Regions from separate parts of the Bradyrhizobium sp. BR 10261 genome, predicted to be linked through region 2. Evidence: predicted binding sites of a transcription regulator. Region 2 holds the regulator's gene; each other region holds the start of a gene.
The links. The regulator PhoB, encoded in region 2, activates phosphate uptake and scavenging genes when phosphate is short. The targets are predictions, from matches to a motif close to TGTCATNNANCTGTCAT.
Positions count from the first base shown of each region.

Region 1: phnC (phosphonate ABC transporter ATP-binding protein) is a predicted target of PhoB. The motif match lies at 8,225-8,241, and genes of this name have one in related genera.
Region 3: ugpB (sn-glycerol-3-phosphate ABC transporter substrate-binding protein UgpB) is a predicted target of PhoB. The motif match lies at 2,190-2,206, and genes of this name have one in related genera.

Region 1 covers NZ_JACOFQ010000003.1:332,125-342,490, forward strand. Annotated here, with positions in the region: gene HYH07_RS05410 (enoyl-CoA hydratase) at 1-414, shown strand, start outside; gene HYH07_RS05415 (methyl-accepting chemotaxis protein) at 539-2,620, shown strand; gene HYH07_RS05420 (dihydrodipicolinate synthase family protein) at 2,733-3,671, shown strand; gene HYH07_RS05425 (selenium-binding family protein) at 3,983-5,383, shown strand; gene HYH07_RS05430 (hypothetical protein) at 5,467-6,075, shown strand; gene HYH07_RS05435 (DUF1045 domain-containing protein) at 6,053-6,778, opposite strand; gene HYH07_RS05440 (alpha-D-ribose 1-methylphosphonate 5-triphosphate diphosphatase) at 6,797-7,990, opposite strand; partial or broken gene HYH07_RS36710 (chloramphenicol acetyltransferase) at 7,987-8,133, opposite strand; gene phnC (phosphonate ABC transporter ATP-binding protein) at 8,285-9,094, shown strand; gene phnD (phosphonate ABC transporter substrate-binding protein) at 9,158-10,087, shown strand; gene phnE (phosphonate ABC transporter, permease protein PhnE) at 10,174-10,366, shown strand, end outside.
Region 2 covers NZ_JACOFQ010000016.1:98,691-109,056, reverse strand. Annotated here, with positions in the region: gene HYH07_RS20070 (OpgC domain-containing protein) at 1-1,269, opposite strand, end outside; gene apaG (Co2+/Mg2+ efflux protein ApaG) at 1,451-1,843, shown strand; gene HYH07_RS20060 (Hsp33 family molecular chaperone) at 1,977-2,996, opposite strand; gene argF (ornithine carbamoyltransferase) at 3,159-4,082, opposite strand; gene HYH07_RS20050 (aspartate aminotransferase family protein) at 4,082-5,284, opposite strand; gene HYH07_RS20045 (GcrA family cell cycle regulator) at 5,751-6,263, shown strand; gene phoB (phosphate regulon transcriptional regulator PhoB) at 6,356-7,069, opposite strand; gene phoU (phosphate signaling complex protein PhoU) at 7,092-7,808, opposite strand; gene pstB (phosphate ABC transporter ATP-binding protein PstB) at 7,820-8,641, opposite strand; gene pstA (phosphate ABC transporter permease PstA) at 8,638-9,483, opposite strand; gene pstC (phosphate ABC transporter permease subunit PstC) at 9,485-10,366, opposite strand, start outside.
Region 3 covers NZ_JACOFQ010000049.1:25,669-36,034, forward strand. Annotated here, with positions in the region: gene ugpA (sn-glycerol-3-phosphate ABC transporter permease UgpA) at 1-765, opposite strand, end outside; gene ugpB (sn-glycerol-3-phosphate ABC transporter substrate-binding protein UgpB) at 820-2,136, opposite strand; gene HYH07_RS34580 (CaiB/BaiF CoA-transferase family protein) at 2,529-3,731, opposite strand; gene HYH07_RS34585 (organic hydroperoxide resistance protein) at 3,904-4,329, opposite strand; gene HYH07_RS34590 (MarR family winged helix-turn-helix transcriptional regulator) at 4,486-4,944, shown strand; partial or broken gene HYH07_RS36500 (GIY-YIG nuclease family protein) at 4,961-5,125, opposite strand; tRNA gene HYH07_RS34595 (tRNA-Ala) at 5,189-5,264, opposite strand; gene HYH07_RS34600 (TIGR02300 family protein) at 5,356-5,766, opposite strand; gene aroA (3-phosphoshikimate 1-carboxyvinyltransferase) at 5,926-7,263, shown strand; gene cmk ((d)CMP kinase) at 7,260-7,898, shown strand; gene rpsA (30S ribosomal protein S1) at 8,166-9,872, shown strand; gene sppA (signal peptide peptidase SppA) at 10,104-10,366, shown strand, end outside.

The DNA of each region.
Region 1 (10,366 bases), on a different contig from region 2:
GTGCTGGCCGAGAATACGCAGCTGTCGACGCCCTTCGTCAGCCTCGCACTGGTGCCGGAAGCTGCCTCCAGCCTCCTGATGCCGGCGCGCATCGGTTATGCCCGCGCCTATGAGATGTTCGCCCTCGGCGAGACCGTGCCGGCCAAGTCTGCGCTGGAATGGGGCCTCGCCAACCGCGTCGTGCCGCTTGACAGGCTCGATGCCGAGGCGCTCGCGCTGGCCCAGCGTCTGGCCAAACAGCCGGCCGGCGCGCTCATCGCGACCAAGAAGCTGATGCGCAATGGCGAGGCGCTGGTCGCGCAGATGAATGCCGAGGGCGAGCAGTTCGCCAGGCGTCTGCGCACCGCCGAGGCGCGCGAGGCATTCACGGCCTTTGCCGAACGGCGCCCGCCTGATTTCACGAAGGTTTCGTGACGTTCGAACCTGCCTTAAGGGTTTGGCAAAGCGGGACCGACCCGCATTTGACCAAAACCTTAACCGAACATTGGCATGTCGCGATGCAAGGTGGCCTCTCCTGGACGAAGGCCCCTTGTGACCCATGGCAATGTTTAAGAAATCGGTAAGCTCGCTGCTCCTGACCCTGATGGCCCTGTTGGCGGCCGGCGCGCTGGCTTCGACGGCGATCCAGATGGTCGGGGCCTTCGGCCGCTACAACGACAGTCTCGAGACAGCGCGGCTTGCCGCCGCCGACAAGGCGATCTTCCACGGCGTGGTAGCGCTCCGCCAGAATCGCGGCGACGCCCAGAGCGCGATCCTCGGCGAGGACGATCCGCGCGCAAAGCTCGCCGAGGCGGAGAAGGCGGAGCAGGGCGGCTATGAAGGCGTCATCGCCGCGATGGCCAGCGTCGACTTTGCCCGCCGGGACGAGCTGGCGAGCAAGCTGAAGCAGGGCTGGAGCGAGGCCGCGCCGCAATTCCAGCTGTTCTATGATGAAGCCAAACGTCCGCGCGCCGAGCGGAAGATCGAGCGCGCCAACCCCTGGTACGATGCCGTCACCAAGGTCATCGACACGGCGAACCTCGCCTCGACCGCGGTGTCGAACCGGGCCTGGATGAACGATCCCTTCATCGCCCGCATGGTCCAGGTCCGCCGCCTCGCCTGGCAGGTGCGCGACCGCTATGGCATCCATTGCTCGTCGCTGCGCTCGAACGTCAACAGCAGCAAGCCGCTCGACGACACTCAAAAGCGATCAGTGGCACAGTGGGACGGTACCATTGCCTCCGGCTGGGCCGGCATGGCCGAGTTGCTGGCAGCCCCCGATGTTCCGGCAGAATTGGTGAGCGCAGCAAGGGACGCGCAGGCCAAGACCGACGGTGTTCTCAAGCAGATCGGCGATCTCACCAGGAGTTTTGACGGCAGCGGCAAGCCTGCGATGGCAGCGGCGGATTGGAATGCGCTGTGCCAGTCGCCGTTTCCGCTCATTGTCGGTATCGCGACCACGGCGCTCGACCAGTCGATCGTGCGAGCCGAGACCGTTCAGGCCAAGGCGCTGACCAATCTCATCGTGCAGTCGCTCGCGTTCCTGCTGGCGCTGTCAGTGACGCTGGCCGGTGTCTATGTCGTGCGCAACCGCCTGATGCGTCCGGTGCGGGCCATTCTCGACGCCATCGCCCGGATCAGCGCGCGCGATTACGCAACGCCGGTTCCGCAATCCCGCTATCCCGACGAGTTCGGCACCATGGCCGCCGCGCTCGAAAGCCTGCGCGAGAGCGCGGCCATCGCGGAACGGCTCGGCCGGGAACGCGAATCGCAGCAGGCGCTGCAGCTCGCCCGCTCCGGCGCCGTGGACGAGGCATGCCGTAGCTTCGATGACACCGTGCAGGCGGTGATCCAGAGCGTCGCGGCATCGGCCAAGGAGCTCGATGCCACTGCGACCGACGTGCGCACGCTGACGTCGGAATCGAGCAGCCAGACGGCCGCGGTGTCGTCCGCCGCCGAGCAGGCCACCAACAATCTCGAAAGCATCGCGGCCGCGACCGAGGAGCTCTCGGCCTCGGTCGGCGAAATCTCCGCGCAGGTGCAGTCCAGCGCACGCGATGCGCGCGAGGCGGTGGCGCAGGTCGAGCAGACCAACGCCACCGTCGAGATCCTCGACCAGACCGCCGGCCGCATCAGCGAAGTCGTGAAGATGATCCACGCCATCGCCGGCCAGACCAATCTGCTCGCCCTAAACGCCACCATCGAGGCGGCGCGCGCCGGCGAGGCCGGGCGCGGCTTTGCGGTGGTTGCCGGCGAGGTCAAGAGCCTGGCGTCGCAGACCGCGACCGCCACCGAAGAGATTTCGCGCCAGGTCGAGGAGATCCAGAGCGCGACCGGCCAGGCCGTTGCCGCCATCCGTTCGATCGGGGGCGCCATCGGCGGCATCGACGAGAAGATGACGGCCATCGCCGCCGCCGTCGAACAGCAGCGCGCGGCCACCACCGAGATCTCGCGCAACTTCCAGCATGCGGCCCAGGGCACCCGCGAGGTCACCGACACCATCGGCAGCGTGGCCCAGCTCAACCAGGAGACCGGCAATGCCGGCACGGTGCTGTTCCAGTCCGTGACCAAGATGTCGGCCGACGCTGACCGCCTCCGCACCGCGGTGGAGGGCTTCCTCGGCGCCGTGAAGTCCGCCTAGGGCTTCTTTCCCAGCTTGATGGAACGTGGATCGGCATTGCCGGCCCTGCCCGCGACCTGTAAATGGTAGCGGTACCAAGCTCCAACGACAGGACGACAGGGAGATAATTTCGATGCCGGTCACCCCACATAAGGCTCAGCGCCCCTATCGCGGCGTGTTTCCGGTCGCACCCACCATCTTCGATGAGCGCGGCGAGCTCGATCTCGAGGGCCAGCGCCGCTGTATCGATTTCATGATCGACGCCGGCTCGAACGGCATCTGCATCCTCGCCAATTTCTCCGAGCAGTTCGTGCTGACCGATGCCGAGCGTGAGGCCGTGATGCATGTGGTGCTGGAGCATGTCGCCGGCCGCGTGCCCGTGATCGTCACCACCACCCATTTCAGCTCGGCGGTGTGCGCGGCGCGCAGCAAGCAGGCCGAGGCCGCCGGGGCCGCCATGGTGATGGTGATGCCGCCCTATCACGGCGCCACCTTCCGCGTGCCGGAGAAGGGCATCGTCGAATTCTTCAAGGTGCTCTCGGGCGCGATCACCATCCCCATCATGATCCAGGATGCGCCGGTTGCGGGCACGCCGCTGTCGGTCGAGCTGCTGGCGCGGCTGGCGCGCGAGCTCTCCAACATCCGCTATTTCAAGATCGAGGTGCCGGGCGCGGCGTCAAAGCTCCGCAGCCTGATCGAGGCCGGCGGCAAGGACATCGAGGGCCCCTGGGATGGCGAGGAAGCCATCACGCTGATGGCCGATCTCGATGCCGGCGCGACCGGCGCGATGACCGGCGGCGGCTATCCCGACGGTATCCGCCAGATCATCGATCCCTATTTCGCGGGCGACCGGGAGAAGGCGAAGGCCGCCTATGAACGCTGGCTGCCGCTGATCAATTACGAGAACCGCCAATGCGGCCTGATCGCCTGCAAGGCGATGATGCAGGCCGGCGGCGTGATCAAGTCCGACGCGGTGCGCCATCCGCTGCAACCGCTGCATCCGGCAACGCGCGCAGGATTGCTGGAACTAGCCAAGGAGCGCGACGCGCTGGCGCTGCGCTGGGGAAAGTAATTCTCTCCCTCGTTATTGCGAGCGGAGCGAAGCAATCCAGGAATGTGTCCGCGGAGACAGTCTGGATTGCTTCGCTTCGCTCGCAATGACGGGGTCTGCCAATTTCGGCTGTGAGGCGTCGAATTATCGCGGTTACGCCAGTTTCGCGCAGCCCGGCGATGGCATATTGTACGCTCGCCAACCGGCCCTGCGGAGAATCCCAAGTCATCGCGTAACAAGTCATCGCGTAACAAGACATCGCGCAACAGCTCTTCTTTTGCCGTTATCCCGAGCCAGGTTGGAGCGAACCGACAGAACAGGGAGGCAGTGCCATGACGATGAGGCCGGATCCCACCTTTCACGCATCGCCCAGGCTTGCGATGGAAGCGCCTGCGGAGAACTTTGCCTACACCTTGCTGCTCAGTCCGGATTTCTCGAAGCCGGACGCTCTCGCGGTCATCGACGTCAAGCCGGGATCGCCGACCTATAGCCAGATCGTCCACACCGTGACGATGCCCAACAAGGGCGATGAGTTTCATCACTTCGGCTGGAATGCCTGCTCCTCGGCCTTGTCGCCGCTGGCCGGACACGCCTTCATCGAGCGGCGTTATCTCATCATTCCCGGGCTGCGCTCGTCGCGGATCTACATCATCGATACCAAGCCCGATCCGACCAAGGCCAAGATCCACAAGATCATCGAACCCGAGGAAGTCTTCAAGAAGACCGGCTACTCGCGGCCGCACACCATTCATTGCGGGCCGGACGGCATCTATGTGAGCACGCTGGGTGGCGGGGGCAAGGATGGCACCAATGGCCCTCCAGGCGTCTTCATCATGGATTGCGAGACATTCGAGGTCCTTGGACGATGGGAGATCGACCGCGGTCCGCAGACGCTGCACTATGATTTCTGGTGGAACCTGCCGCGCGACTACATGGTGACGAGCGAATGGGCGTTACCGCCGCAGTTCGAGAACGGGATCGTCCCGGAGGATCTGCTGTCGAACAAATATGGCCATCGTCTCCACTTCTGGGATCTCCGCGCCCGGCGCAACGTCCAGACCATCGACCTCGGCGCCAATCATCAGATGGCGCTGGAGGTGCGGCCCGCGCACGATCCGGTTCGCGAATACGGCTTCGTTGGCGTTGTGGTCGACACCACCAACCTCGAAGCATCGATCTGGACCTGGTGGCGCGAGGGTGGAAAATTCCATGCCGAAAAGACGGCCACGATCCCTCCCGAAGCCGCGCCAAAGGAGAAGCTCCCGCCGCTGCTGCAGGGATTTGGCGCCGTGCCGCCGCTGGTGACGGACATCGACCTGTCGATGGACGACCGGTTTCTCTATGTCTCGTGCTGGGGCACGGGTGAAATGCGCCAGTACGACGTCAGTGATCCCAGAAAGCCGAAGCTTGCGGGCTCCGTCCACATCGGCGGCATCGCGCGGCGCACGCCCCATCCGAACGGCAAGGCCTTTGCGGCGGGTCCGCAGATGGTCGAGATCAGCCGCGATGGCCGGCGCGTATACTGGACCAACTCGCTCTATTCCACCTGGGACGACCAGTTCTATCCCGACGGGGTTCCGGGCGTGGAAGTCATGGCCAATGTCGGTCGCAACGGCGGCATCGAGCTCGACAGGGACTATTTCGTGAGCTTCCCCGACGGATATCGTGCGCACCAGATCAGGCTCGAGGGCGGCGACTGTTCGACCGACTCCTTTTGCTACCCGTCGGTCTAGATGGGACGCATGCGGGCCCGGCGGTTGGCTGGCTGTGGCTCGCGCTTGCTGCGAGCGGTTTCTACCACGGAGTCAATCCGGGAATGGGATGGCCGCTCGCAGTTTCAGCCGGGCTCATGGACAAGAGCCCGCGCGCGCTCTTTCGTGCATTGTGGGCTCTGGCGGCCGGGCATCTCCTGGCAACGCTTCTCGTGCTGCTGCCATTCGCGTTTCTGTTCGTGCTGGCCGAGTGGCAGCGTCCAATCCAGCTCGGTGCGAGCCTTCTCGTCATCGGCTTTGGCGTCTATCGGCTGATCGAGCGTCGTCATCCGCGCGCGCTGGCCCGAATTCCGCCGACACAACTGGCGCTCTGGTCGTTTGCCGTCGCCATCGCTCACGGCGCCGCCCTGATGCTGGTGCCGATCTATCTCGGGCTCTGTCAGGCCTTCGATCTCGATGCCGGCCATGAGGCGGCGGGCGCGCTGATGAAGGCAAGCCTTATTGAGTCAAGCCTCGGGATGGCGGTGCTGGTGTCCTTGGTGCACGTGACCGCCATGGTCGGCGCCAGCGGGTGTCTGGCGTGGCTAGTCTACCGCCATCTGGGATTGAGGTTCGTCTCGCGAAGCTGGTTCAATCTCGATGCAGTCTGGGCGACCAGCCTCGTTCTGGTCGGCGCGGTGGCGCTCGCTTTCAATCTCGTGAGCTGGCGCTGAGCTCCAGCCGCGCCAGAGCCCACTCGCCGATGATGCGAAAGCGCGCCTTGGCATCATCCTGCCTGAACAGCGCGATGCGATCGATCGCCAGCTTTTCCAGCTTCAGCCTCGCAAAACTTGCCCGCAACATCTCCAGGATCGGGCCGCGCCGCTCGGCATCGAGCCGCCCCGTCAGCGTCATGTGGAAGCGGAATTCTTCCATCACGTAAGGGTAGCCCCAGCGATCGAGATAATCGCGCTGGCGCTCGCTGAGCTTTTCCGGCTTGCGCCGCGCGCGGTCTTCCGCGTTCAGGGACTGGCGGAAGCAATCGAAATCGCGGACGCCATCGGCGGCGAGCTGTTGCAGCGCGCCAACCGGCTCGGCTGGAATGACGGCGATGAAGCCGCTGACGGAATCGACGATTGGGCGGATCACCGGGATCTGGCGCGCCTTGCCGGCGAATGTCGCGCAGGCCGCGGCGAGTTCGGCCTCTGTCTTGCCCGCTGCCAGCGCCATCGGCGCCTTCAGCGTGCCGTGAAAACCGTATTTGCGGGGATCGGCGGTGACGTCGCGCCAGTCGGCGGCGACGCCCAGGGCGTCGCCGGGAAAGGGCAGTTCGTCGCCGGTGTAGGCATCATAGCCGAGCAGCTCGGCGCCGAAGCGGGAGAGCGCGTGGTCGGCGCCGGCGGCAAAATAGATCGCGTAGCGGGGAAAACCTGTCATTGCCCAAGCATAACTAATTTATGCTGCAACGATAGTCTCGCGCGGTGTCGCCGCGATGCCAGCCAGACGCGTCGCATCGGTGAGATGGACGAGCTTGCCGGCCGCGATCACCGCGACCAGCCGCGGCCGCAACGGCATGCTGTCGTCGACGAGCACAATGTCGGCACGATGGCCTGCGGCGAGCGTGCCGCGATCGGTGAGGCCCGTTGCCTGCGCCGGCGCCGACGAGATCAGCTTCCAGGCCGCTGCCAGCGGCAGCACGCCGTCGGCGGCGAGGCGGAATGCGGCGAGCAGCGGCGCCGGATAGTAATAGTCGGAAGCCAGCACCGTGCAGAGCCCCTTGGCGATCATGTCGGAGGCTTTGGTCCAGCCGGTATGGCTGCCGCCGCGCACGACGTTCGGTGCACCGTAGACGATGGCATCGCCATGATCAGCTGCCTCGCGCGCCGTCTCCTCGGTTATCGGAAACTCGGCGAGCCTCACGCCCATGGCGCGAAAATTCCGGCGCATCGCCGGCGTCGCATCGTCATGCGACAGCATCCGCACCTCGGCCGCGCGGGCCGTAGCAGCGAGCCGGACGATCGAGGCCGGAACCTCGGCTGCGCGCGACACGATATGCGCGACAAGCTTGTCGAAATCCTCGCCCGACAGGCCGGTGCGCTCCACCATGCGGTTGCGCTTGCGCGGATTCGAGATGTCGGCAACGACCCCGTCCATATGGTCGTTGAAGGCGAACAGGTCGACGCGGCCCTCGGCCAGCCACTGGCCGATCTCGTCTTCGGCATCGAGATTATAGGTCTCGTGGCGCAGGTGAAAACGGGTGTCGGCGGCGAAGTGCGGTCGTCGCCGCTCGATCGCCTCGAGCAGGCGCCTGGCATTGTCGCCGCTGCGCAGGCCCGGCTCCCACGACCAGGTGGTGGCGTGGAACACCGTGGTGATGCCGTTGCTGATGACCTGGCGGTCGGTGTCATCAAGCGCGACGTCGATCGGAAAATCGACGCCGGCGCGCGGCATCATCTGCCGCTCGAAGGCATCGCCATGCAGATCGACGATGCCGGGCAGCACCAGCAAACCGCGCGCATCGATCGCCAGCCGCGGCCGGCCGCGAGACGCATCGATCTGCACAATGTCGGCTCCGGATACGGAGAGGGAAGTTTCGGCAAGCTCGGAGCTAACAAGGGTCCGGCCACCCTCGATGAAAATGTCTGTCACGCGACCGCGCTTGGTTTGCTGGAAGGGAGACTTGGCTCTGCTTCGTATGCCGACGGGAAATCTTCAATTGCGAGCGTGCGGAAATCGGGCAGCGCCGCACGCAATTTGTCGTGATCCCAGTCCCACCATGCCAGCCTGGCCAATGTCGCATCTGTTCGAGCGGCACAATGACGGTGTCATGACGATACGATGACAGGGGATGAAGTGTGCAGGATCGCCACGCCGCATTGCGCGTGTCATACAAGTGTCAACCGCCGGGGATAGCGGTGGGGTCCAGCTACTCTGGAGCCCTGCATGCTGGTGGTTGAAGGTCTGACGTGCCGCTTTGGCGCAAAAGCCGCGGTGGACGAGGCTTCGTTTCAAATTTCCCCCGGCGGCTTCGTCGGCGTGATCGGGCGCTCCGGCGCCGGCAAGTCGACCCTGCTGCGCGCAATCAATCGTCTGGTGACGCCGACGCGGGGCCGCATCCTGTTCGACGGCCTCGACGTCACCGCGCTGCGCGGCAAGGAACTGCGGCAGTGGCGGGCGCGGTCGGCGATGATCTTCCAGCAGTTCAACCTGGTCGGCCGGCTCGACGTGCTGACCAATGTGCTAATGGGCCGTCTTGCCACCATGCCGGCCTGGCGCTCGCTGTCGCAAGTGTGGCCCGAGCAGGACAAGGCGCTGGCGATGTCGGCGCTGGAACAGTTCGACATCGCCTCGCTCGCGGCGCAGCGCGCCGATCAGCTCTCCGGCGGCCAGCAGCAGCGCGTGGCGATCGCACGGGCGCTGGTGCAGCAGCCCGACATCATCCTCGCCGACGAGCCGATCGCCTCGCTCGATCCGCGCAACACCAAGATCGTCATGGATGCGCTGCTGCGCATCAACAAGCATTTCGGCATCACCGTGCTCTGCAACCTGCATTCGCTCGATCTGGCGCGCAGCTATTGCGATCGCCTGATCGGCATGGCGGCGGGCCGCGTGGTGTTCGACGGCGCGCCGTCCGCGCTGACCGACCTTGTCGCGCGTGAGCTCTACGATCTCGAAGCCGCCGAAATCCTGGGCGGCACGCCTGCGCCGGTGCCCGAGGGGGTCCCGGCACTCGGAACGGCTGCGGCGGCCTGAGCCGCGTCGCATCCGTCATGACCAGTTTTGCGTCAACCGCTCCTATCAGATGAAGAGGGCATCATGATCACTCGCAGATTAGTTCTTGCCGGCGCCGCCGCGCTGACCTTTGCCGGATCCGCTTCCGCCGAAGACTGGAGGGCGAAATATCCGGAGATCACCTTCGCCGCGATTCCGGCCGAGAACGGTTCGGGCGTGACCGAGCGTTACGCCCCCTTCATCAGCTATCTGTCCAAGGAGCTCGGCGTCAAGGTGACGCTGCGTGTCGCCAACGACTACGCCGCCCTCATCGAGGGCCAGCGCGCCGGCAACATCCACATCGGCTATTACGGCCCGGCCTCGTTCGCGCGTGCCCGGCTTACCGGCGTCAAGACCGACGCCTTCGTCATCGACGTCAACTCCGACGGCTCGAAGGGTTATTACTCGGTGTTCTACGTGCTGGCGAAATCGCCGTACCAGAAGATCGAGGACCTCAAGGGCAAGAATTTGGGCCTGGTCGATCCGAACTCGACCTCGGGCAACAACATGCCGCGCTTCAAGCTGAACGCGCTCGGCATCGATCCCGATGCCTATTTCTCGAAGGTCGTCTTCACCGGCAGCCACGAGAATGCCGTTCTCGCACTCGCGCAAGGAACCGTCGACGTCGCTGCCAATTGGTGGAACGCGGACGACGATTCCAACCTGACCCGCATGCTGAACAAGGGCATGGTGAAGTCGGCCGATGGCACGCCGATGAAGAAGGAGGACTTCCGCATCGTCGTGAAGTCCGACCTCATCATCAACTCGCCCTACGCCTATCTGAGCGACCTGCCTGAGGACATGAAGGCCGCCATCAAGAAAGCCTTCCTCGATGCGGCGCAGAAGGATCCCGAGGCGTTCAAGAAGCTCTCCGACGGCAAGAACAAGCCGTGGGAGCCGATCGCCAACGACGATTACAACAAGACCCTCGATCTGATTAAGTTCGTCGATAATCTGCGTAAGAAGGCGTCCTGAGCTCGTCGGGACGAGGCTACTCGAGCCGGGTCGATGGACCCGGCTCTTTTCTTGATGGATCTGTTTGTGATGGATCTGTGCCTTCGATGACGGTTGCGGTTTCGATCCTTCCCGAGCAGCAGCTCGCCGCCCTCAACGCCGCCTATCGCAAAGCGGTCGCACGCAAGCGCCTGCGCCTGCTGGCGGGCTTCACGTTGTTCGTCGCCGCGCTGATCGTGGCCTCGATCGGCGCCGAGGTGAATTTGCGCACCTTCTTCACTTATTTCGGCAACTTCGTCA
Region 2 (10,366 bases):
GCCCCCTCCCGCCAGATCGGCGTTGCCGACGGCGTTTTTGGTTTTCGCACCGCTCTTGTCAGCTACGCGCTTGTACCACGAAATCACCCAGGCCATCGCCCACATGACCAGAATTCCTGAGAGACTAATCAGCGCATGCATGGCGGGTCCACCGGAGACCTCGGCCAGGATGAAATGGCCGGCAAAGGCGAGGAAGACGCCGAGACAGAAGATCTCCAGCGAGTGCTGGCCGCACACGATCAGCGGCCGCAACCATTGCGATTTCAGGCCCGGCCATTCCCGCGGCAGGAAGCGCACGGTGAGCGCGGCCAGCGCCAGGAAATGCGTGAAGCGCAGCACGTCGAGATCGGTCTTGTCGATCGGATACATCCACTGCTCGATCCGCTTCGGCATGAAGTGCGAAAGCTGCGGGACGTACCAGGTCAGCGTCACGTAGAACGCCGCAACGAGATAGGCGATCGAGATCCACAGCGTCACGGGCGAAGCCAGAATGCGCGACATGCGTCGCGCACCTCCGAGCGCGCACCATGCGCCGAACACGAACAGCAACTGCCAGGCAAAGGGATTGAACGCCCAGAAACCGTTCGGATAGGCGGAGAAGTACAGATCGAACTGCCAGGTCGCCGCGTAAAGCAGCGCCGAGAGCGCGAGCGTGACATCGGGCCGCCATTTCATCGACCACAGGATCAACGGCAGCGCGAGCATCAGGACGATATAGAGCGGCAGCACGTCCATGTTGACGGGACGGAAGCGCAAGAGAAGCGCCTGCACGATGGTGATGTCGGGCTGCTTGAGAAAATCCATGATGCCCATCTCTTCGGTGTAGAGCGGGTTCTCGAAGCTGGTCGCGACGTAGGAGATTTCGGCGAGGAAGATCGTGAACAGGAAGACGTGGGCGACATAGATTTGCCAGACCCGCCGCAGGACGCGCGCCGTGGCGATGACGACACCGCTCTCCAGCATCGCGCGGCCGTAGACGAAGGCTGCGGTGTAGCCCGAGATGAAGATGAAGATCTCGGTGGCGTCGCTGAAGCCGTAATTGCGTATCGTGAACCAGGTCAGCAGATTGGGCGGCAGATGGTCGATGAAGATCAGCCACAGCGCGAGGCCGCGGAACAGATCGAGCCTGAGCTCGCGCTCGCCGATGGCAGGCAGCGTGATGGCCGGCGCGGCGACGCGCGGCTTCGCGTCGACCGGTTTGGCCTCCGCGGGCTTGGCGCCTGCGGTTCCCGCGATCGTCGATCCCGTCACTTGATCGGCAATGGTCATGGGGGCCCAAAAACCCTTCCGCAAATCGCGACGTTTCAGGAGTGTACCGGTCCGGTCGCCGCCTCGCAAAGCGGCCGGATCACATCTGGGGTGTACTTCTTCGTGAATTCGGGCGGGACGATGTCGCCAAGGCCGCCTGCGGCGTTTGGTTCCTGGCCGGGTTTTCGTTATGATGCCAGCCATGTACCGCGCCGTGACCCGCCAGATCGAAGTGACCGTCGAGCCGAACTTTGTTCCGGAACAGTCCTCGGCCGACCGCTCGCGGTATTTTTGGTCCTACACCATCGTGATCACCAATTCGGGCGACGAGACCGTGCAGCTCAAGACGCGGCACTGGATCATCACCGATGCCACCGGGCGGCAGCAGGAGGTCAAGGGCGAGGGCGTGATCGGCGAGCAGCCCGTGCTCGCCCCCGGCGAACGCTTCGAATACACCTCGGGCGTGCCACTCTCCACCGCCTCCGGCTTCATGACCGGCCGCTACCTGATGGTCAGCGAAACCGGCGAGCGCTTCGAGATCGACGTGCCGACGTTCTCGCTGGACAGCCCTGACAACAAGCGGGTGTTGAATTAGAGGCGGGTGACCGTGCCGGTAGGTGAGAGTGCCGTAGGGTGGATTAGCCGAAGGCGTAATCCACCACTGGCTGTTTCCGCAGAGACAAAAGAGGTGGATTACCCTTCGCTAATCCACCCTACAATGCTGGCGCCTACGCGTCCTCGACGCCCGCTTCATCCGGCGTGAATTCGTACACCGAGCTACAGAACTCGCAGGTCACGACGACCTTGTCGTCCTTGACCATGGCGCTGCGATCGTCAGGCGAGAAGCTCTTCAGCATGGACGCGACCGCGTTGCGCGAGCAGGAGCATTGCGCTTTCAGGACCAGCGGGTTGAACACGCGCACGCCGCGCTCGTGGAAGAGGCGGTAGAGCAGCCGCTCACCGGAGAGATCGGGATCGATCAACTCGACGTCCTCGACTGTCTCGATCAGCGAGCGCGCCTCGACCCAGGCATCGTCTTCGGCGACGCTGTGAGCCTCAAGGCCCTCGGGCGCATCGCCGGGATGCAGATCGGCCTGCCGCGCGCGCTCCGGCGCCTTTGGCAAAAATTGCATCAGCATGCCGCCGGCGCGCCAGCGGTGCTTGCCGCCGTCGCTCGAGCGCCACTCCTCGCCGACCGCAAGGCGCACGCGCGTCGGGATCTGCTCGGAGCGCAGGAAATATTCGTGGGCGGCGTCTTCCAGGCTGCCGCCGTCGAGCGCGACCAGGCCCTGGTAACGGCTCATATCGGGCCCCTGGTCGATGGTCATGGCGAGATGACCGCGGCCGAGCAGCGTGCCGGAATTCATTCCAGCGTTCTTGGCATCACCGAGGCGCTCGGCATCGAAGCGCGCATAGGCGCGCAGGCGATCGGGCGCCTGATAGTCGACCACCAGGAACGACACCGGCCCGTCGGTCTGGGCCTGCAGGATGAAGCGGCCCTCGAATTTGAGCGCCGAGCCGAGCAGCGTCGTCAGCACGATGGCTTCGCCGAGCAACTTGCCGACCGGTGCGGGATAATCATGCTTGGTCAGGATGTCGTCGAGCGCCGGGCCAAGCCGCACCAGACGGCCGCGCACATCGAGCGCATCGACCTCGTAGGGCAGCACGGCGTCATCGACGGGAACTGCGGAAGGCGCGCGAACCGGGCTTTCGGGCCTGGTTTTCATGTCGGGGGATTGGGAAACCATGGCGCTTTATCTGGGGTCGGAGGGCGGAAATGGAAGCCCCCCGCATTCCGTGCTCAGAATGGCGGGCGGCGTAGCCCGGATGGAGCGCAGCGCAATCCGGGGAAGCCTTTCCGCGTTAAGAACCCCGGATTTCGCTGCGCTCCATCCGGGCTACAAGTGAGCCTACTTCACCGCGTCAAAACACCAGGCCAGAATGCCCTTCTGCGCGTGCAGGCGGTTTTCGGCCTCGTCGAACACGACTGACTGCGGGCCGTCGATCACCTCGTCGGTCACCTCCTCGCCGCGATGGGCGGGCAGGCAGTGCATGAACAGCGCATCGGGTTTGGCCAGCGACATCAGCTTGGCATTGACCTGGTAGGGCTTGAGCACGTTGTGACGGTGCTCGCCCTCCTTGTCGCCCATCGACACCCAGGTGTCGGTGACAACGCAATCTGCGCCCTTCACGGCGGCCTCGGGATCGGTGCCGAGCACGATCGGCGCGTCCGTCGCCTTGATCCAGTCGCGCATCACCTTCTTCGGGGCAAGCTCCGGCGGCGTTGCGACGTTGAGCTTGAACTTGAAGCGTTCGGCGGCATGCGCCCAGGACGCCAGCACGTTGTTGTCGTCGCCGGTCCAGGCCACGGTGCGGCCCTCGATCGGGCCGCGATGCTCCTCATAGGTCATGAGGTCGGCCATCACCTGACACGGATGCGAACGCCGCGTCAGGCCATTGATCACAGGAACGGTGGCATTCGCCGCGAGCTCCAGCAGCGCCTCATGGTTGAGGATGCGGATCATGATGGCGTCGACATAGCGCGACAGCACGCGCGCGGTATCGGCAATGGTCTCGCCGCGGCCGAGCTGCATCTCGGCACCGGTGAGCATGATGGGCTCGCCGCCGAGCTGGCGCATGGCGACGTCGAACGAGACGCGCGTGCGGGTCGACGGACGCTCGAAGATCATGGCCAGCGTCTTGCCCTCGAGCGGACGCACCGGCTGATGCGCCTTCTGCTTCGCCTTCATGGCGGAGGAGGCCGCGAGCATGCTCTTGAGCTCCGACAGCGGCAGCTCGTTGATATCGAGGAAGTGCTTGGGTGCCTTGCTCATCAGCTTGCCGCCCGCTTGTTGCCTGACAGCGCCGTGCAGGCGCGTTCGAGCCTGACGATGCTGTCCTCGATTTCCGCCTCGGTGACGATCAAGGGCGGCAGGAAGCGCACGACATTGTCGCCGGCGCCGACGGTGAGCAGCTTCTCGTTGCGCAAGGCTGCGACCAGATCACCCGATGGCACCACGGCCTTGATGCCGATCAAGAGCCCCTCGCCGCGGATTTCGCTGACGATATCGGGGTGACGGTCGATCACGGAGGCGAGCTTCTGCTTGAGCAGCAGCGACATCTTCTGCACGTGGTCGAAGAAGCCGGGCTTGAGCATGACGTCGAGCACGGCGTTCGCGGCCGCGATCGCCAGCGGATTGCCGCCGAAGGTCGAGCCGTGCGAGCCGGGGCCCATGCCGGCGGCCGCATCTGCAGTCGCCAGGATCGCACCGATCGGAAAACCGCCGCCGAGCGCTTTCGCCAGCGACATCACGTCGGGTGTGACGCCGGTGCGGCGATGGGCGAAGAGATCGCCGGTGCGGCCCATGCCGGTCTGCACCTCGTCGAAGGCCAGCAGCAAGCCTTTCTCGTCGCAGAGCTGGCGGAGCGCCTTGAGGAAGGCTGATGTCGCCGGACGCACACCGCCCTCGCCCTGGATCGGCTCGATCAGGATGCCGGCGGTATGTGGACCGATCGCCTTCTTCACGGCCTCGATGTCGCCATGCGGGACCTGGTCGAAGCCGTCCATCGGCGGACCGAAGCCTTCGAGATATTTTGCCGATCCCGTCGCGGCCAGCGTCGCGAGCGTGCGGCCGTGGAAGGCGCCCTCGAAGGTGATGATGCGATAGCGCTCCGGATGGCCCTTGGAGAAGTGATGATGGCGGACCAGCTTGATCACGCCCTCCAGCGCCTCGGCGCCGGAATTACAGAAGAACACGAAGTCGGCAAAGCTCTCATTGCAAAGACGCGCAGCGAGCTTCTCGCCGTCAGGGCTCTGGAACAGGTTCGACATGTGCCAGAGTTTCGTGGCCTGCTCCTGCAGCGCCTTGACCAGCGCCGGATGGGCATGGCCGAGTGCATTGACCGCAACGCCCGAGGTGAAATCGAGATAGCGATCGCCATTGGTTGCGATCAACCAGACGCCTTCACCGCGCTCAAAACCGATATCGGCCCTGGCGAAAACGGGGAGCAAATGCGGCGCGGCGCTGTTGGTCATGACGATCTCTTTGGTGGTCATCAGGATGTTTCGGACGGCCTGAACACGCATGGCGCAGCGCGTCATTTGGCCCGGAAAACGAAACGTGCCGCCTTTTAAGGGCGGCACGCGCGACTATCTTATGCTTGGCAATACGGGTGTCAATGCCGCCCGGAAAGCCTCGCGAAACGCTGAATCCGTAGTCTTGCGGTGGCGATTTTGCGGGATTTTCGCCACGGAACATGTGGACGCGAGTCGGCGGACTCTTGCGCGTGAGTCACGGCATATTGTAGCGTTTGGCTTGTCAGATACGACATCTCGTGCAGCGGTTCTGATCCCAAAAGTCCTCATGTACCGGCGTAAACGTTCGGGCGCATCTGGTGCGCCCGGCGAGCCTTAAGGGATTCTGGCGGCACGGGTTTTTCGAAGCTTAGGCATTCGTCGTGAGGCCCCGCAGATGGCTGGCGCCGGCGAAGGAAAGGATGCAATGACGGTTTTGACCTGGTCAGATGATCGCGTCGAGCAGCTGAAAAAGCTCTGGGAGGCCGGACTTTCGGCCAGCCAGATCGCCGCTGAGCTTGGAAACGTGACCCGCAACGCCGTAATCGGCAAGGTGCACAGGCTCGGCCTGTCCGGCCGCGCCAAGAGCCCCTCATCAGCAGCTCCGCGGCCGCGCAAGGCGCGTCCCGCGCAGCACATGATGCGGGTGAGCCGCCCCATGGCGCGCGGCAACACCGCGCTTGCGCAAGCTTTCGAGGTCGAGGTCGAGGCTGAACCTGTTACCTACGACAACGTTGTGCCGATGAGCCAGCGGCTCTCGTTGCTCGAATTGAACGAGGCCACCTGCCACTGGCCGGTCGGCGATCCCTCAAGCCCGGATTTCTTCTTCTGCGGCGGCAAGGCGCTCTCCGGCCTGCCCTACTGCGCCCAGCACTCGCGCGTGGCGTATCAGCCGGCGGCGGATCGCCGACGGGCGCCGGCGAAGCCGGGCACGCGCTGAGTACTTGGTTCAGACGACATCGTCGCGGTACAGGCCGGGACGAAAAAAAGCGCGCCACCTGGCGCGCTTTTTTTTGTTTGCTGGCGGGCAGCTTAGCTTGACGTCTGCTCGGCCTTCGCGAAGCGATCGTCGAGCGCGTAGCCTGCGCCGCGAACGGTGCGGATCGGGTCCTGCTCGCGGCCGAGATTGAGCAGCTTGCGCAGGCGGCCGATATGCACGTCGACGGTGCGTTCGTCGATATAGATGTCGCGGCCCCAGACGCTGTCGAGTAGCTGCTCGCGCGAGAACACCCGGCCGGGATGCTCCAGGAAGAACTCCAGCAGGCGATATTCGGTCGGTCCGAGATCGATCGGCCGGCCCGAGCGCGCCACGCGGCGCTTCTCGCGATCGAGCTCGATGTCGCCGAAGGCGAGCACGGTCGCGAGCCGCTCGGGGCTGGCGCGCCGCAGCAGGCCCTTCACCCGCGCGAGCAGCTCGGGCACCGAGAACGGCTTGACGATGTAATCGTCGGCGCCGGTGGCAAGGCCCCTGACACGCTCGCTCTCCTCGCCGCGCGCGGTGAGCATGATGATCGGCAGCTGCTTGGTGTCGGATCGCGTCCGCAACCGGCGGCATAGCTCGATCCCGGACAGGCCCGGCAACATCCAGTCGAGCACGATCAGATCGGGGATGTGCTCCTTGAGGCGGGTGTCGGCGTCGTCGCCGCGCATCACCGTCTCCACGTCATAGCCGTCGCCTTCGAGGTTGTAGCGGAGAAGCTCGGTCAGAGCTTCCTCGTCCTCAACCACCATAATGCGTGCGCCCATGGGCTCGTCGCTCCTTGCGTAATCAGGTGTTCGGGACCGTCGTGGCGAACGTCGTCATGTCGCCCTTCGGCCGCTTGTCGGTGATGGCCTGGCCTTCGATCATGTAGAATACGGTCTCGGCGATGTTGGTGGCGTGGTCGCCGATCCGCTCGATGTTCTTGGCGCAGAACATCAGATGGATGCAGAACGAGATGTTGCGCGGATCCTCCATCATGTAGGTGAGGAGCTCGCGGAACAGCGAGGTGCAGATGGCATCGACTTCCTCGTCACCCTTCCACACCGCCATCGCCGCCGGCAGATCGTGCGCGGCATAGGCGTCCAGCACCGATTTGACCTGCTGCTGCACGAGGTCTGTCATGTGCTCGAGGCCGCGGAACAGCTTGAGCGGATGGAAATCCGTCTCCAGCGCCGCGACGCGCTTGCCCATGTTCTTGGCGAGGTCGCCGATGCGCTCGAGGTCGGTCGCAACCCGCATGGCGCCGACGATCTCGCGCAAGTCCACCGCCATCGGCTGGCGGCGCGCGATGGTCAGCACGGCGCGCTCCTCGATCTTCTTCTGGAGCGCGTCGAGCTCGGCATCGATGGTGACGACGCGCTGGCCCAGCGCGACGTCGCGGCGGATCAGCGCATCGACGGAATCGACGATCATGCGCTCGGCGATGCCGCCCATCTCGGCGACCAGGCGGGTGAGCTCCTGAAGGTCGGTGTCGAAGGCTTTTGCGGTATGTTCGGAAGCCATGTCCTGTCTCCTCAGCCGAACCGGCCGGTGATGTAATCCTGCGTGCGCCGGTCCGACGGCGACGTGAAGATCTTGCTGGTGTCGTCGAACTCGATCAGCTCGCCCAGATACATGAAGGCGGTCTTGTCGGAGACGCGGGCCGCCTGCTGCATGTTGTGGGTGACGATCGCGATGGTGTAGTTCTCGGACAGTTCCTGGATCAGCTCCTCGACCTTGGCGGTCGAGATCGGATCGAGCGCCGAGCAGGGTTCGTCGAACAGGATCACTTCAGGCCGCACCGCGACGGTGCGGGCGATGCAGAGGCGCTGCTGCTGGCCGCCCGAGAGCGACAGGCCGGAGGCGTTGAGCTTGTCCTTGACCTCGTTCCACAGCGCGCCGCCGCGCAGCGCCTTCTCGACGCGGTCGTCCATCTCGGACTTCGAGATCTTCTCATAGAGGCGGATGCCGAAGGCGATGTTCTCGTAGATCGTCATCGGGAACGGCGTCGGCTTCTGGAACACCATGCCGACGCGGGCGCGCAGCAGGTTGAGATCCAGCTTGGGGTCGAGGATGTTGGTCTGGTCCAGCATCAGCTGACCGGTGACGCGCTGGCCCGGATAGAGGTCATACATCCGGTTGAAGATGCGCAGCAGGGTCGACTTGCCGCAACCGGACGGGCCGATGAAGGCGGTGACGCGGTTGGTACCGAGCGTCAGATTGATGTTCTTCAGCGCCTGGTGCTCGCCGTAATAGAAATTGAGGTTGCGCACCGTCACCTTGGCCGGAGCTTCCGGCAGCGGCTGCTGCGAGGCGAGGTGAGCGTTGGAGCTCACGGATACGGACAGGTCGGTCATTTTGCGGTCCTCTCGGCACCGAGGATGCGGGCGCCAATGTTCAGGGCAAGCACGGTGAGCGTGATCAACAGCGCACCGCTCCAGGCGAGCTGCTTCCAATAGGCGTAAGGGCTCTGGACGAAATTGTTGATGGTGACGGGCAGGTTCGCCATGGTCTTGTTCAGGCCGAGGCTGAAGAACTGGTTCGACAGCGCGGTGAAGAGCAGCGGCGCGGTTTCGCCGGCGACGCGGGCGGTGGCGAGCAGCACGCCGGTGATGAGGCCGGAGCGGGCCGCACGATAGGCGATCCGCTTGATCACCAGCGAGCGCGGCAGGCCGAGGGCGGAAGCGGCCTCGCGCAGCGCGTTCGGCACCAGCAGCAACATGTCCTCGGTCGTGCGCAGCACCACCGGGATCACGATGACGGCCAGCGCGAGCGAGCCCGCAATCGCCGAGAAGCCGCGCATCGGCACCACCACCGCACCGTAGATGAACAGGCCGATGATGATCGAGGGCGCCGACAGCAGGATGTCGTTGATGAAGCGGATCACCGAGGTCAGCTTGTCGTTACGGCCGTACTCGGCGAGATAGGTGCCGGCGAACAGGCCGAGCGGCGCGCCGATGCCGACGCCGATCACGGTCATGATCAGTGAGCCGACGATGGCGTTGCGCAGGCCGCCTTCGGTCGAGCCCGGCGGCGGGGTATCGGCGACGAACAGGTCGAGATTCAGGCCGGCGATGCCGTTATAGAGCAACGTGAGCAGGATCAGCGCGAGCCAGGTAACGCCGATGGCGGCGGCTCCGAAGCAGAGCCCTCGAACGATGATGTCCTTGCGGCGGCGGCGTACATAAATCGGGTTCATGTCACTTCCCCGCCTTCGTTTCCAGGCGCAGCAGCATCAGCCGGGCGGCGGCGAGCACGAAGAATGTCAGCACGAACAGCAACAGGCCGAGCAAGATCAAGCCGGACTGGTGCAGGCCGTCGCTCTCGGCGAATTCGGATGCGATCGCCGCCGAGATCGTGGTGCCAGGCGCGAAGATCGATGACGAGATGCGGAACGAGTTGCCGATGATGAAGGTCACCGCCATGGTCTCGCCGAGCGCGCGGCCCAGGGCCAGCATGACACCGCCGATGATGCCGACACGGGTGTAGGGGATCACGACGCTACGCACCACTTCCCAGGTGGTGCAGCCGACACCATAGGCGGCCTCTTTCAGCACCGGCGGCACGGTCTTGAACACGTCGACCGAGATCGAGGTGATGAAGGGCAGCACCATGATCGCGAGAATCAGCGCGGCATTGAACAGGCTGAGATAGGACGGGGGACCTGCGAAGATCGCGCCCAGCACCGGGACGCCGTCGAAGATCCTGATCATCAAGGGCTGGAAGGTATTGGCCAGGAACGGCCCCAGCACGAAGAAGCCCCACATGCCGTAGATGATCGAGGGAATGCCGGCGAGCAGCTCCACCGCCATGCCGATCGGACGGCGCAGCCATTGCGGGCAGAGCTCGGTCAGGAAGATCGCAATACCGAGACCGACGGGAATGGCGATCAGCATCGCGATGAAGGAGGTGACGAGCGTGCCGTACATCGGTCCGAGCGCGCCGAGCACGGGCGGATCGGCCGACGGCGCCCAGCGCTGCGTCCACAGGAACGCAAAGCCGTATTCCTTCATCGCCGGGAAGGCACCGACGATTAGCGACAGGATGATGCCGCCAAGGATGAGGAGCACCGAGATCGCGGA
Region 3 (10,366 bases), on a different contig from region 2:
GTCATTGTAGACCTTGTAGACCAGCGTGACCGTCGAGGTGCCGGGGCCACCGCGCGTCATGGTGTCGATGATGCCGAAGGTGTCGAAGAATGCGTAGACGATGTTGACGACCAGGAGGAAGAAGATGGTCGGCGACAGCAGCGGGAAGGTCACGGTCCAGAACCGCCGCATCGGGCGCGCGCCGTCGATCGCGGCGGCCTCGAGCACGCTTTTCGGAATCGCCGCGAGCCCTGCGAGGAAGAACAGGAAATTATAGGAGATCTGCTTCCAGGCGGCGGCGAGGATGACGAGTGTCGCGGCCTGGTTGCCGTCGAGCAGCGGATTCCATTCGATGCCGGTGCTACGCAAATAGCGCGAGAGCACGCCGAGCGAGGGGTGCAGCATGAACACCCAGAGCACGCCGACGACCGGCGGCGCCACCGCATAGGGCCAGATCAGCAGCGTGCGATACACCGCGCCGCCGCGTAAGGGCTTGTCCGCCATCACCGCAAGCAGCAACGCCACGGAGAGCGAGGACGCCGCGATCGCGAACGAGAAGAAGAAGGTGCGGACGACAGTCTCGAAATAGGCGGGCTCGCTGAACAGCTCGACATAATTCTCGAACCAGACGAAGCTCGTCGAGAGGCCGAAAGCGTCCTGGAGCAGGAACGACTGGATCACGGCCTGCAGGGCCGGCCAGTAGAAGAAAATCAGGACGATCGCGAGTTGCGGGGCAACCAGCGCGTAAGGCAGCAGCTTTGATTGGAAAATCGCTTGCTTTTGCATGATGGAGTAGCGCGGGCGGGCCGCTGATCGATGCGGCCCGCCGGCGCCTTCGCCTTATTTTACGGCGGTCTTTTCGAACTGGCGCAGCATGGTGTTGCCGCGCTCGACCGAGGCGTCGAGTGCCTGCTTGGCGGTCTTCTTGCCGGCGAGCGCCTGCTCGATCTCTTCCGCCCAGACGTCACGCAGCTGGACCATGTTGCCGAGGCGCAAGCCGCGCGAATTCTCGGTCGGCTCCTTGTTGGTCAGCTCGAGCAGCGGGGTCTCGAGATAGGGCTGATCCTTGTAGAAGCCCTCGGCCTTGGCCTTCTCGTAGGCGGCCTTGGTGATCGGCAGATAGCCAGAGGCCTTGTGGATGTAGACCTGGCGATCGGTGTCCGAGAGGAAGGTCAGGAATTTCGCGACGCCCTTGTACTCGTCGGCCGACTTGCCGCCCATCACCCAGAGCGAGGCACCGCCGATGATCGAGTTCTGCGGCGCGCCCTTGACGTCGGGATAGTAAGGCATCGGCACGGCGGTGAAGTTGAACTTGGCCTGCGCCTTGACGTTGCCGAAGAAGGCCGACGAGGTCAGATAGATCGCGCACTCGCCCGAGGTGAAGCGGCCTTCGCCCTGGTTGGTGCGGCCGGCGTAGTCGTAGGTCTTGTCCTTCTGCAGCTCGACCAGTTTCTCGAGATGCTTCTCCTGCAGCGGTGCGTTGAACTCGAGCTTGGTGTCGAAGCCATCAAGGCCGTTCGCCTTGCTCGCGAGCGGCACGTTGTGCCAGGCGGAGAGCTGCTCGAGATTGACCCAGGTGACCCAGGAGTTGGAGAAGCCGCAGGTCGGATGGCCGTTGTCGTGCAGCTTCTTGGCGACCTCGAACACTTCGGGCCAGGTCTTCGGGATCTCGGCATTGACCTTCTTCAGCTCGTCGAGATTGACCCACATGACTGTGGACGACGAGTTGAACGGGAAGGACAGCATCTCGCCCTTCGAGGTCGAGTAGTAGCCGGTGATCGCGGACAGATAGGCCTTCGGATCGAACTTCTCGCCGGCGTCGGCCATCAGCTTGTAGACCGGCTTCACGGCGCCGGTCGCGGCCATCATGGTCGCGGTGCCGACCTCGAACACTTGCATGATATGCGGCGCATTGCCGGCGCGGAACGCGGCGATGCCGGCGTTCATGGTGTCGGGATAGCTGCCCTTGTAGGTCGGAATGACCTTGTAGTCGCTCTGCGCCGCGTTGAAGTCGTTGGCGAGCTTGACGATGACGTCGTTGTTCGCGCCGGTCATCGCGTGCCACCACTGGATTTCAGTCACGGCCAGCGCCGGCGAAGCCGTCATGCCGACTGCAATTGCGACAGCGGCAGCCGCCCCAAAAAATCGAAGAGCCATCAAGAAACCTCCCTCAGCCGTCAATAAAGAAGCGCTTGCGCTAGCAGCGCCATATGACGTTCACATGACTGTGTAAGCGGCCGAAACGAAAGCGGCAAGCGCCGGAAAAGGGAAGTCGTCAAATAGGCGAACGCGCCGCGCAACGGCCGGCGTTCGCGGTGCACACCAATGCTCGCGCCGCACTGCGGCATTGGTGATGTGAGGCTGACGATCGGGCCGCGGATTCGAAAACCTCTCCCGCTTGCGGGAGAGGTCGCGCGAAGCGCGGGTGAGGGCTTTCTCCTCTGGGGGATTGTCCCGTTGTTGAGACACCCTCTCCCCAACCCTCTCAGCGCGAGCGAGGCTCGTCGCGCCCCGCAAGCGGGGGAGGGAGAGCACCTAGGATGCGGGCTCTAGCGCCTGCGCTCGGGCCCGCAGACCACGCCGCTCTCGACCATCGCGTCGATCTCCGACCTTGAGTAGCCGAACTCGCCCAGCACCTCCTGGGAGTGCTGGCTGAATTTCGGCGGCAGCCGGCGCAGGCTCGGCTTGCTGCGATCAAGCCGGATCGGCGAAGCCACGCCCTTGTACCAGTCCTTCTCGATGACATCGCCGCGAGCGACGGTGTGCGGATTGGTCAGCGCCTGGTCGATCTTCTGCACGGGGCCTGCGGGCAGGCCCGCGGCGAGCAGGCGATTGCACAGCGGCTCGGCCTCGTGCTGGCTGAACACCGCGGCGAGCTCGGCGCGCAGCGCCTCGCGATTGGCGATGCGGTCCTTGTTGCGGGCAAAGCGCGGGTCGGTGCCGAGCTCGGGCTTGCCGATCTCCTTGGCGAGCTTGCGGAAGGTGCCGTCATTGCCGACGCCGATGAAGATGTTGTCGGTCTTGGTCGGGAAGATCGCGTAGGGCACGAGGTTCGGGTGCTCGTTGCCGGTCAGCGACGGCGGCTTGCCATGCATGAAATAATTCGCGGTGTGCGGATGCATGATGGCAAGGCCGGTCTCGTACAGCGTCGTCTCCAGGAACTGGCCCTTGCCGGAGCGTTGCCGCTCGGACAGCGCCATCAGGATGCCGATCGCGGCGTAAAGGCCTGTGGTGATGTCGACCAAGGGCACGCCGATCCGCATCGGGCCGCTCTCGGGCGATCCGGTCGCGGCGATCATGCCGGTCATGGCCTGGATGATGGCGTCATAGCCGGGGTTGCCGCCGCGCGGGCCGTCGGCGCCGAAGCCGCAGATCCGGCAATGCACGAGGCGCGGAAATTTCTGGGCGAGCACATCGTTGCCGATGCCCCATTTCTCCAGCGTGCCCGGCTTGAAATTCTCGATCAGGACGTCGGCCGTCTCCAGCATCTTCAGCAGCACGACGCGGCCGCCTTCGGAAGCGAGATCGAGGCCGATCGAGCGCTTGTTTCTGTTGATGCCGATGAAATAGGCCGCATCGTCCTCGTGGAAGGGAGGGCCCCAATCGCGCACCTCGTCGCCCGCGGGCGGCTCGACCTTGATCACGTCGGCGCCGTGGTCGGCGAGGATCTGGGTGCAATAGGGGCCGCCAAGCACGCGCGTGAGATCGATGACGCGCAGTCCGCTCATTGCGCCTGTGGCGGTGTCAGTCATGCCTTGCTTCCCCTGTGTCGATATTGATCACAGGCCTAGCGAGGTTCGAACGCGCCAGCAATGGCTTGTCGCGTGGGGGCGTATGCGTCGCCGCGCAATCCCGCAGCGTGGGAAATCTCGCGGAAGCGGCCGGCCTGAGAGGGATCCCGGGCCAGCCATTTCACCGTCGGGATCAGACGACCGTCAAGCGAACGTCGACATTGCCGCGCGTTGCGTTGGAGTAGGGGCACACCTGGTGCGCCTTCTCGACCAGCGCTTCGGCGTCCGCGCGGGACAGGCCCGGCAGCGAGACGGCGAGATCAATGTCGAGGCCGAAACCGCCGGCCGAGCGCGGGCCGATGCCCACGGTCGAGGTCACGGAGGCGTCGGCGGGAACCTTCGGGCCGCCCTGCGAGGCCACGAACTTCATCGCGCCGATGAAGCAGGCGGCATAGCCGGCCGCAAACAGCTGCTCGGGATTGTTGCCGGCGCCGCCGCCGCCGCCGAGCTCCTTCGGCGTGGTCAGCTTGACGTCGAGCGCGCCGTCGAGGGTCGCGGCATGGCCGTCGCGGCCGCCGGTGGCTTTTGCGCTGGTCTTGTAAAGGACGTTCACGGACATTGTCGTCTCCCTTAGGGGCTTCGGTTGGGGTGCGCTCTGTATTGCAAACAATTAGATTGCGCGCAATTGAAATCCGCAAGCCTCACATTTAATTGTTCGCAATTGAATGTAGGCCCGCCCGGTCCCACAATGCGGGCCAGTCTCAAGAGATTCTCTATGGCCCGCAAATTATCGACCCTCGATCCGCAACGCCTCGACAACCAGATCTGCTTCGCGGTCTATTCGGCCGCGCACGCCTTCAACCGCGTCTACAAGCCGCTGCTGGACCGGCTCGGCCTGACCTATCCGCAATATCTTGTCATGCTGGTGCTGTGGGAGCGCGATGACGTGCCGGTGAAGGATATCGGCGAAAAGCTGTTTCTGGATTCAGGCACGCTGACGCCGCTCCTGAAGCGGCTCGAGGCCGCGCACCTCGTCAAGCGCACGCGCTCGAGCGAGGACGAGCGTCAGGTCTTGATCGCCCTGACCCCGCAGGGGCATGCGCTGAAGGAGAAAGCGCGCAGCGTGCCGCAATCGATCCTCGCGGCGTCGGATTGCACGGTGTCGGAGCTGGTCGCGATGAAAGACGAGATTGTCGCGCTGAGGGATCGGTTGAATGCGGTGATCGGGGAGTAGGCCCCGAACGCGCAGATCAGAAATGCTTCTTGGCGAATGCGCGACCAGAGCCTGACTTCAGATATCGCTCGAATGCGGCAGCTCGTGCGGCGTCGTCGAAAGCGAAATACGTGCGAATTCGCCAAGGGCCGTATTTTGACGTGTGCGGCACCTCGCCGGCATTGTGTTTTGCCAGGCGCGCCGCCTTCGCTCACTTCGCTACGAGGGACTTCCTCAGGCTTGCCGAGCCGAAGCTCGCGAAGGCTGGTGGAGCCAGGCGGGATCGAACCGCCGACCTCTTGCATGCCATGCAAGCGCTCTCCCAGCTGAGCTATGGCCCCTTAACCCTTGGGATGATCCTGGGGGATCACTCCCGACCGGCGAGCCTTCCGACTCGCGCGGTGCACCCTTTTTCACAGATCGGGACTGATCTCAAGTCTCTTCATCGCCTCCGACATCACCAATGATGTCGGTCACGTCCTCATCGCCCTCTTCTTCGTCGGCAATGAAGGTCGAATCATCGTCATCGTCGTCGTCGAGGGTCTCGTCGACCTCGATATCGTCCTCGGATTCGGGCACGACGGCCTTGACCTTGCCGGTGTTCTCCTCGGCATCGGCCTCCTCGAGCGAAACCAACTCTTCGTTCTCGGCCGGCTCCGGCGCGGTGTCCGCAGCTGCAGCGTGGCGCGCCTCGGCCCCGCGGGTGCCGCGGGCCGGCGCCACGGGCGCGATCGGCACAACCTCGCCGGTATAAGGCGAGATCACCGGATTCTTGTTGAGGTCATAGAACTTCTTGCCCGTGGTCGGGCAAATACGTTTGGTTCCGAGTTCGGACTTGGCCACGGCAGAGGAATCCTGGGATGTCTGAAAAGCGGTGTTTCACTTGGCTAGTTGGCGGCCCGCTGTCAATAGCGCATTACGGGAGAAAGACATGCTCGTGACGGCGGGGGGGCCATGTGGTAGGTGCCCGCCAGCCTCCGAGGCGCATCCAAGGACACAATCTTGACCCATTCCGACAAGCCGACACCCCTGAAGTCGAGCCCAAGCGGTCCCCTGACCGGAAAAGTACGGGTACCCGGGGACAAGTCGATCTCCCACCGTGCCCTCATCCTGGGCGCGCTGGCCGTCGGAGAGACCCGCATTACGGGCCTGCTCGAGGGCGAGGACGTCCTCAACACCGCCAAGTCCATGCAGGCCCTCGGCGCGAAGGTCGAGCGCACCGGCGATTTCGCCTGGAAAGTGAATGGCGTGGGTGTCGGCGGCTTTGCCCAGCCCAAGGCGGCGCTGGATTTCGGCAACTCCGGCACCGGTTGCCGGCTGGTCATGGGCGCCGTTGCCGGCTGCCCGATCTCGGCTGACTTCGACGGCGATGCCTCGCTGCGCAGCCGCCCGATGCGCCGGATCCTCGATCCGCTCGAAAAGATGGGCGCCAAGGTCGTCTCTGGCGGCGAGGGCGGCCGCCTGCCCCTGACCATCCAGGGCGCGCGCCATCCGCTGCCGATCACCTACAAGACCCCGGTCGCCTCCGCTCAGATCAAGTCGGCAGTGCTGCTGGCCGGCCTCGCCGCGCCGGGCACCACCACCGTGATCGAGAGCGAGGCCAGCCGCGACCACACCGAGCTGATGCTGAAGCATTTCGGCGCCGACATCACCTCGGTCGCCGAGGGAGCTCACGGCCGCCGCATCACGCTGGTCGGCCAGCCCGAGCTGCATGGCGCGACCGTCATCGTGCCCGCCGATCCCTCGTCTGCAGCTTTCCCTGTCGTCGCGGCACTGATCGTCGAAGGCTCCGACATCGTTCTGTCCGACGTGATGACCAATCCGCTGCGCACCGGCCTGTTCACGACGCTGCGTGAAATGGGCGCGTCGATCGAGGAAAGCGAAATGCGCGGTGATGCCGGCGAGCCGATGGCACGCCTGCGCGTGCGCGCCTCAAAGCTGCGCGGCGTCGAGGTGCCGCCGGAGCGCGCGCCCTCGATGATCGACGAATATCTGGTGCTGGCCGTGGCGGCGTCGTTTGCCGAAGGCGCCACCATCATGCGGGGCCTGCAGGAGCTGCGTGTCAAGGAATCCGACCGGCTCGAGGCCACCGCCGCGATGCTCCGCGTCAACGGCGTCAAGGTCGAGGTCTCCGGCGACGACCTGATCGTCGAGGGTCGCGGCCATGTGCCCGGCGGCGGGACTGTCGCCACCCATATGGATCACCGCATCGCGATGTCCGCGCTGGTGATGGGCTGCGCCTCCGACCAGCCGGTGATCGTCGACGACACCGCCTTCATCGCCACCAGTTTCCCTGACTTCATCCCAATGATGCGCTCGCTTGGGGCCGAGTTCTCATGATTATCGCCATCGATGGTCCCGCGGCCTCGGGCAAAGGCACGCTCGGCAAGCGCCTCGCCCATCACTATGGTTATCGTCACCTCGATACCGGCGTGATCTACCGCGCGGTGGCCTATGCCCTGATGCAGTCCGGCAACGATCTCCACGACGAGGCCGCGGCGGTGCAAGCCGCCCTGGAACTCGATCCCGAAAAGTTCGGCAATCCCGCCCTGAAGACCCAGGAGGCCGGTGAGGGCGCCTCGATCGTCTCGGCGATCCCCAAAGTCCGTGAGGTCCTGGTCAATTTCCAGCGGCAATTCGCCGCCGACCCGCCCGGGGCCGTGCTGGACGGAAGGGACATTGGAACCGTGATCTGCCCCCATGCCGATGTGAAAATCTTTGTCGTGGCCGACCCCAGGGTCCGCGCTCGCCGGCGCACCATGGAGGCCAGGGCGCGGGGCGAGGAAGCGGACGAGGCGGCCGTGCTCGCCGACATCATCCGGCGCGACGAACGGGACAAGAACCGGCCGATTGCGCCTTTAAAACCGGCCCTGGATGCTTACTTGCTAGATAACTCCCAACTGGATATAGAAGGCGGCGTCCGGGCCGCCATCGACATTATCGAGGCCGTCCGAGCGGGCCGGTCGCGGGGCTAAGCCGCAGCCGTCATTGGAGGAAGTGCCCGCTCCCGCTCTTTGAGGTCGATACTCTCGGTCCCTGTTTGGGGATCGACGCGATCCAGGCTCCGGACACAACGATTCCACGTATCGAACGCGCGGGCCTCTGCCGGCCCGTTTCCGCTGTTTCGGCTTCAGGCCGGAGCAGCGAACGGTCGCTCGAAGGTCTTGCGGGCCTTCCGACACTGCGCGCGCGATACGCCCATGAATCCAACGGCCGGCAAGACATCCGCAACTGGAGAACAAATGGCTTCGACTTCCGCTGATACCTATAGCCCGTCGCGTGACGATTTCGCCGCGATGCTCGACGAGTCCTTCGCGGGTGGCAACCTGCAGGAGAGCTCGGTCGTCAAGGGCAAGGTGGTTGCAATTGAAAAGGACATGGCCGTCATCGACGTCGGCCTGAAGACCGAAGGCCGCGTTGCGCTGCGCGAATTTTCCGGCCCCGGCCGTGACAGCGAAATCAAGGTTGGCGACGAGGTGGAAGTGTTCCTCGATCGCATCGAGAACGCCCTCGGCGAGGCCGTGCTGTCGCGCGACAAGGCGCGCCGCGAAGAGAGCTGGGGCAAGCTGGAGAAGGCGTTCCAGAACAACGAGAAGGTCACGGGCGTCATCTTCAACCAGGTCAAGGGTGGCTTCACCGTTGACCTCGACGGTGCCGTTGCCTTCCTCCCGCGTTCGCAGGTCGACATCCGTCCGATCCGCGACGTTGCGCCGCTGATGAACAACGCGCAGCCGTTCCAGATCCTCAAGATGGACCGCCGTCGCGGCAACATCGTCGTCTCCCGCCGCACGGTGCTCGAAGAGACCCGCGCCGAGCAGCGTCAGGAGCTGGTGCAGAACCTCGAAGAGGGTCAGGTCATCGACGGCGTGGTCAAGAACATCACCGATTATGGTGCGTTCGTTGATCTCGGCGGCATCGACGGCCTGCTGCATGTCACCGACATCGCGTGGCGCCGCGTCAACCACCCGACCGAGGTGCTCTCGATCGGCCAGACCGTGAAGGTCAAGATCATCAAGATCAACCACGAGACGCACCGCATCTCGCTGGGCATGAAGCAGCTGCTTGACGATCCGTGGCAGGGCATCGAAGCCAAGTACCCGCTGGGTGCCCGCTTCACCGGCCGCGTCACCAACATCACCGACTACGGTGCGTTCGTCGAGCTCGAGCCGGGCATCGAAGGCCTGATCCACGTCTCCGAGATGTCGTGGACCAAGAAGAACATGCACCCCGGCAAGATCGTGTCGACCTCGCAGGAAGTCGACGTGCAGGTGCTGGAAGTGGATTCCGTCAAGCGCCGCATCTCGCTCGGCCTCAAGCAGACCATGCGCAACCCGTGGGAGGTCTTCGTCGAAGGTCATCCGACCGGTTCGGTGGTCGAGGGCGAGGTCAAGAACAAGACCGAGTTCGGTCTGTTCCTGGGCCTCGAGGGCGACGTCGACGGCATGGTCCACCTCTCCGACCTCGACTGGAAGCTTCCGGGCGAGCAGGTGATCGACAACTACAAGAAGGGCGACATGGTGAAGGCCGTGGTGCTCGATGTGGACGTCGAGAAGGAGCGCATCTCGCTCGGCATCAAGCAGCTCGAAGGCGACCCCTTCGCCGAGCCGGGCGATGTCAAGAAGGGCGCGGTCGTGACCTGCGAAGTGCTCGAAGTGAAGGAGAGCGGTATCGAGGTGAAGATCGCCGGGACCGACTTCTCGACCTTCATCAAGCGCTCGGAGCTCGCGCGTGACCGCAACGACCAGCGCGCCGAACGCTTCGCGGTCGGCGAGAAGGTCGATGCCCGCGTGATCCAGTTCGACAAGAAGGCCCGCAAGGTCCAGGTGTCGATCAAGGCGCTCGAAGTCGCCGAAGAGAAGGAAGCCATCGCGCAGTACGGCTCCTCGGATTCGGGTGCGACGCTCGGCGACATCCTGGGGACCGCGCTCAAGAACCGCGACAGCAAGTAAGCGAAAACCTTGGTTTCGCTGACATCAAAGCCCCGGCTCCGGCCGGGGCTTTTTTGTTGCTATCGTCGTCCCGGCCGTGGCCGGGACGACAGCGAATGTTCGATGACGCTCTCGGCTCGCATCAAGAGGCCTTGTTTTCTTCAAATTGCGCCGCAATTGATGTATCCAGACGAGCTGAGGGTCACGTTGTGACCGCACGACGCCAGCGGCCTTTCATTTGGAGATATCTCGATGTCGCTCGATTCGGACATCATCGTCGATCGCCGCAGGATCCGCCGCAAGCTGACGTTCTGGCGCGTGATGGCCGCGCTGATCGCGATCGCCGCGATCGCGGGCTTTGCGCTGATCGCAACGCCCGGCGCGCGCGGCAGCTTCGTCTCCGCCGGCTCCATCGCGCGTGTGCAGATCGAGGGCCTGATCCGCAGCGATGCCGAGCGCACGCGGGCGCTGGAGCGGCTGGAGAATTCGCAGGCCGCCGCCGTGATCGTTCACGT